DNA from 2 places in the Kocuria sp. CCUG 69068 genome. Region 1 is predicted to be linked to the other one. Evidence: predicted binding sites of a transcription regulator. Region 1 holds the regulator's gene; the other holds the start of a gene.

Region 1 (3,147 bases):
TGCCAGGCCCGGCCGAGGTCGCCGGGGGTGCGGTGCGGCCACCCGAGGGCGGCGGCGGTGCCGGTCTTCCAGTCCGTGCCCCGCGGGACCACGGGCCAGGCGTCGATGCCGAGGGTGCGCGGCCTGACCGCCTGCCAGATGTCGACGTACGGGTGGCCCAGCACCAGGACGTTGCCCGCTGCGCCGGGCAGGCGCATGGTCTCCGCGGCGATCCTCGACTCCTTGGAGCCGGCCACGAGGTGGTCGACGAGGATGCCGAGCCGCCGCCCGGGGCCCGGCCCGAACTCCCGCACGGCGGCGGGCAGGTCGTCGATGCCGTGCAGCGGCTCCACGACGATGCCCTCGACCGCCAGGTCGTGGCCCCACACCTTGGCCACCAGTTCGGCGTCGTGGTAGCCCTCGACCCACACCCGGGAGGCCTTGGCGGTGCTCGCGCGCAGCCCTTCGACGGCCACGGAGCCCGAGCGCGTGCGGGAGGGCTTGCGCGCCGCGGGGGCCCGGCGGGGCTCGACGACGACCACGGGCTCGCCCTCGAGCAGGAACCCCGGTCCCAGGGGGAACGCCTTGACCCGCCCCCTCCGGTCCTCGAGTCCCAGCACGCGCATCCCGCCGATGGTCTCCAGGGACACGACCGCGCCGACCCAGCCGGTCGCGACGTCCTCCAGGATCATCCCCGGGGCGACCGGGACCTCCGCGGAGACCGGCCGGCGGCGGGCGAGGGCGTCGTCGTCGAGGCTGCGCGGCCCCCAGCCGTGGTGGCTCATGGTCGTCCTCCCGGGTCGCGGTGCCGCGCGTCCGGCGCGGATCAGCCGGAAGCGTACCAAACCGCGGGGGCGACCGGCCGTCGGACACGGGGGCTACACTGGACGCCGTTGGCACTGTGGCCACCCGAGTGCCAGGGCATCTTCGGGGGCGTGGACGAACCGGGGAGGAGCGACGTGAACCATCCGAGACGACTGCAGATCCTGCAGGCCATCGTGGAGGACTACGTGCACTTCCGCGAGCCGGTCGGCTCCAAGGCCCTCGTGGACCGGCACCGGCTCGGCGTCTCGTCGGCCACCGTGCGCAACGACATGGCCGCGCTCGAGGAGGAGGGCCTGATCACGGCCCCCCACACGAGCTCGGGCCGGATCCCCACGGACAAGGGCTACCGCACGTTCGTCGACCAGATCGCGGCCGTCAAGCCGCTCTCGGGCCCGGAACGGCGGGCCATCCAGCGGCTGCTGGACGACGCCGCGGACATCGACGACGTCATGGAGCGCACCGTGCGGCTGCTCGCGCAGCTCACCCAGCAGGTCGCGGTCGTGCAGTACCCGCACGCCTCCGGGGTCACCGTGCGCCACGTCGAGGTCGTGGACCTCGGCGCCGGCCGGGTGCTGGTGGTGCTCATCCCGACCAACGGCCGGGTGGCGCAGCGCGTCGCCGTGCTGCGGGCGCCGCTCGAGGAGTCCCAGCTGCTCGAGCTGCGCGCCCGGGTGCTGGCCGCCGTGGTCGGGCGCTCCCTGACCGCGGTGCCGGACGCCCTCGCCGTGATGACCGCGGCCACCGCCCCGCCGCTGCAGTCGGCCGCCGCCGCCGTGGCGGAGGCCGTCGGCGCCCTCGCGGCGGGCGGGGCCGAGCACCGCATGGTCATGGCCGGCACCGCCAACCTCGCCCGCTCCACCGGGGACTTCCACCTGAGCATCGGCCCGGTCCTCGAGGCCCTCGAGGAGCAGGTGGTGATGCTCCGGCTGCTCTCCGAGATGGAGCAGGACGCCCGCGGGGTGGCCGTGCGGATCGGCACGGAGAACGCCGAGGGCCCCCTGTCCGAGGCCGCCGTCGTCGCCACCGGCTACGGGCCGCAGTCCAAGGTGGGGGTCGTGGGCCCCATGCGCATGGACTACCCGTCCACGATGGCCGCCGTGCGCGCCGTCGCCCGCTACCTCTCCCGTATCCTCGGGGGCTGAGCCCCCGCGGGCCCCGTCCCCGGGGCCCACCAGCGAAACCCACCACAGACCTCTCGACAGAACGGACCACGGTGAGCGATCACTACGAGACCCTGGGCGTGTCCCGGGACGCCAGCCAGGAAGAGATCAAGAAGGCCTACCGCAAGAAGGCCCGCCGGCTGCACCCCGACGTCAACCCCGGCCCGGAGGCCGCCGAGGACTTCAAGCGCCTCTCCCACGCCAACGACGTCCTCTCCGACCCCGAGAAGCGGCGCGTCTACGATGCGACCGGCAACGAGAACGGCACCGACACCGGCTTCGGCGGGGGCTTCCCCGGCACGGGGTTCGGCTTCGCCGACATCTTCGACACCTTCTTCCAGGGCGCCGGCGGCGCCGGCTCCGGCCGGCGCGGACCCGCGTCCCGCACCCGCCAGGGCCAGGACGCCCTGATCAACGTCCGGGTCACCCTCCGGGACGCGGTCTTCGGCACGGAGAAGAAGATCACCGTGGACACCGCCGTGGTCTGTCCCACCTGCGACGGCACCTGCTGCCAGGCGGGCACCCAGCCCGAGACCTGCGACGTCTGCCACGGATCCGGCCAGGTGCAGCGCCAGGTCCAGTCGATCCTCGGGACCGTGGTCACGGCGGCGCCGTGCGCCACCTGCCAGGGCTTCGGCACCGTCATCAAGCACCCGTGCCACGAGTGCTACGGCGAGGGCCGCGTGCGCGACCGCCGCCCGCTGACCGTCAAGATCCCCGCCGGCGTCTCGACCGGCAACCGGATCCGCCTCTCGGGTCAGGGCGAGGCCGGCACCGCAGGCGGGCCGAACGGCGACCTCTACGTCGAGCTCAAGGTCGATCCCGACCCCACGTTCGAGCGCCAGGGCGACGACCTGCACGCCCGCGTCCGGGTGCCCATGACCTCCGCGGCCCTCGGCACCACTGTGACCCTCGAGACCTTCGACGGCGAGCGCGAGGTGCCCGTCGGCCCCGGCACGCAGACCGGCCACACCGTGACCCTGCACGAGCTCGGTGCCACCCGGCTGCGCGGCGGCGGCCGGGGCGAGCTGTTCGTCCACCTCGAGGTCGAGACCCCCACGGCGCTCGACGACGAGCAGCGCGAGCTGCTCGAGCAGCTGTCCCGGCTGCGCGGCGAGGACCAGTCCACCGGCACCACCCTGAACTCCCCGGCCGGCTCCGGCGGCTTCTTCTCCCGGCTCAA
Region 2 (3,147 bases), on a different contig from region 1:
TCGGGCACCGAGGAGATCTTGCCCTGGTACAGCAGCACCAGGGAGTTCTCCATGACCGCTTCCTGGCGCTCGGCGTCGGTCACGAAGGACGGGGACAGGTAGCCCTTGTCGAACTGCATGCCCTCGGTGACGTCGAGCTCCACCTCGGTGCTCGAGCCGTCCTCGATCGTGATGACGCCGTCCTTGCCGACGGTCTCGAAGGCCCGGGCGATGAGCTCGCCGATCGCCGGGTCCTGCGCGGAGATGGTCGCCACGTGGGCGACGTTGGTGCCCTCCACCGGGCGGGCGTTCTCGAGCAGGCGCTCGGAGACGGCCTCGACGGCCTTCTCGATGCCGCGCTTGAGGCTCAGCGGGTCGGCGCCGGCGGCCACGTTGCGCAGGCCCTCCTTGACGAGCGCCTGGGCGAGCACGGTGGCGGTGGTGGTGCCGTCGCCGGCGACGTCGTTGGTCTTGGTCGCCACCTCCTTGGCGAGCTGGGCACCGAGGTTCTCGTACGGGTCGTCGAGCTCGACCTCGCGGGCGATGGTCACGCCGTCGTTGGTGATCGTGGGGGCGCCCCACTTCTTGTCGAGCACCACGTTGCGCCCGCGCGGGCCGAGGGTGACCTTGACGGTGTCGGCGAGCTTGTTGACGCCGTTCTCGAGGGACTTGCGGGCGGCGTCGTCGAACGCCAGCTGCTTGGCCATGGGCGAAGAGCTCCTTCTGGGGTGGCTGGGGTCGCCAGCGGGTTTCGGGGTCTGGATCGGCGAAGGGTGCCCGCCGCGGGCCCGCCGGAACAGCGGGGCGTGCGGCGGGCACCCTTCGTCAGGACTGCGCGGTCTGCGCCGGGTCGGTGCGGCCCGGTCTACTTGACGACGACGGCGAGCACGTCGCGGGCCGGGAGGACCAGGTACTCCTCGCCGTTGTACTTGACCTCGGTGCCGCCGTACTTCGAGAAGATCACGACGTCGCCCTCCTGGACGTCGACCGGGATGCGGTTGCCGGAGTCGTCGACACGACCGGGGCCGACCGCCAGGACCTTGCCCTCCTGGGGCTTCTCCTTGGCGGTGTCCGGGATGACGAGACCGGACGCGGTGGTCTGCTCAGCGGCGAGCGGCTGGACGACGATGCGATCCTCGAGAGGCTTGATGGAGACCGACACGATCTCTCCTTGTCTGTAGGGGTGGAAAACGGTGGGCGACCGCGGGCGGAGCCCGCCGTCGAGCTTCGGGCCGATCGGCGCACCGACCGTCGTCGCGGTGCCGGTCGATCGCCTGGCCCTTAGCACCCTCACCCGGAGAGTGCCAAGGCCAACTGTAGGAGCGGGCTGGCAGTCGGTCAAGGCGAGTGCCAGCGCGCCGACCCCCGCGGGAACGTCCGGCGGGAATTAGGTCACGCCCGTGTTCGCCAATGATTTGCCTCACGCCCGCCCGACCCTCTAGGTTGAGCGGTAAGGCAACCCTTACCTCGGCCGAGCAGCGGTGCCCTCCTCGACGTCCCGGCGCATCCGTGCGCAGGTCCGTCGCGCCCATCGGATCCCGCCGGCGTCCGCCACCCCGGAGCACGCCGGCGTCCTCTGCACGAAGGAAGACCATGAACCGCACCCAGCACCCGGCTGCCCTCCTGGCCGTCGCCGGTGTCCTCGCCCTCACCGCCTGCGGCACGGCCCAGGGCGACGAGGCCGCCTCCGCGGAGTCGTCCGCGCCCTCCGCCGCCACGGTCGAGGTCGAGGACAACTACGGCACGCAGACGGTCGAGGCCCCGCCGGCGTCCGTCGTCGCCACCGACAACCGCACCTTCGAGACGCTCGCCGAGTGGGGCGTCGAACTGGCGGCGGCCCCGCGCGCCCTCATGCCGGACACCATCGCCTACGCCGACGACGAGTCCGTCGTCGACCTCGGCAACCACCGCGAGCCCGACCTCGAGGCCGTCGTCGCCGCGGACCCCGACCTCATCGTCAACGGCCAGCGCTTCGCCGACTACCGCGAGGACTTCGCCGACCTGGTGCCGGAGGCCACCATCGTCGAGCTCGACCCGCGGGAGGAAGAGCCCTTCGACGAGGAGCTGAAGCGGCAGACCTCCGTCCTGGGCCAGGTCTTCGACCGCGAGGACGAGGCCGAGCAGATCAACGGCGACTTCGACGCGGCGATGCAGCGCGTCGTCGACGGCTACCGGCCCGGCGACACGGTCATGGCCGTCACCGTCTCCGGCGGCGAGATCGGCTTCATCGCCCCGGGCAACGGACGCACCCTGGGCCCGCTGTTCGAGATCTTCGACTTCGCACCGGCCCTCGAGGTCGAGGGCGCCAGCGACGACCACCAGGGCGACGACATCTCCGTGGAGGCGATCGCCGACTCGAACCCCGACTGGATCCTCGTGCTGGACCGCGACGCCGCGATCTCCGCCGAGGACCCGGAGTACACCCCGGCGCAGGAGGTCATCGAGAACGCCGCGGCCCTGCAGAACGTCACCGCGGTGCAGGAGGGCCAGGTCGTCTACATGCCCCGGGACACCTACACCAACGAGGGCATCCAGACCTACACCGAGTTCTTCGACACCCTGGCCGACGCCATGGGCGCGCGGGACTGACCCATCGTCCGGACGGCGGTGGCGGCGTCCGCCCCACCACCGCCGTCCGCCGGGCACGAGGCCGGAGGAAGGACTGACCCCATGTCGACGATCGTGTCGAGACCCCCCGCGGCGAGCAAGGGCTCGCTGTTCGACTGGAAGCTGCTGCTCGGTGCGCTCGGCGTCCTCGCGCTGCTGGCCGCGTCCCTCCTCACGGGGGTCTACGACGTCTTCGGCGCCGAGGACGGCGACGAGATGTTCGCGATCACGCGGATCCCCCGCACCATCGCCCTGGTCCTGGCCGGCGCCGCCATGTCCATGTCCGGCCTGGTGATGCAGCTGCTCACGCAGAACCGCTTCGTGGAGCCCACCACCACGGGCACCACCGAGTGGGCGGGGCTCGGGCTGCTGCTCGTCGTGCTCCTGGTGCCCACCGCCACGGTCCTCACCCGGATGCTCGGCGCCGTGACCGCGGCCTTCATCGGGACCATGGTCTTCTTCCTCTTCCTGCGCCGCGTCTCCCTGCGCTCCTCCCTCATCGTGCCCATCGTCGGCATCATGCTGGGCGCGGTGGTCGGGTCCGTCTCGACGTTCCTGGCA

The links. The regulator HrcA, encoded in region 1, represses chaperone genes, less so after heat shock. The targets are predictions, from matches to a motif close to TTNGCACTCGNNNNNNNCGAGTGCNAA.
Region 2: groES (co-chaperone GroES) is a predicted target of HrcA. The motif match lies at 1,307-1,333, and genes of this name have one in related genera.

Annotation. Positions count from the first base shown of each region.
Region 1 is NZ_PDDL01000041.1:17,573-20,719, reverse strand. It holds gene CRM73_RS09770 (DUF3097 domain-containing protein) at 1-764, opposite strand, end outside; gene hrcA (heat-inducible transcriptional repressor HrcA) at 939-1,946, shown strand; gene dnaJ (molecular chaperone DnaJ) at 2,018-3,147, shown strand, end outside.
Region 2 is NZ_PDDL01000052.1:15,331-18,477, forward strand. It holds gene groL (chaperonin GroEL) at 1-686, opposite strand, end outside; gene groES (co-chaperone GroES) at 845-1,141, opposite strand; gene CRM73_RS11150 (ABC transporter substrate-binding protein) at 1,573-2,568, shown strand; gene CRM73_RS11155 (ABC transporter permease) at 2,650-3,147, shown strand, end outside.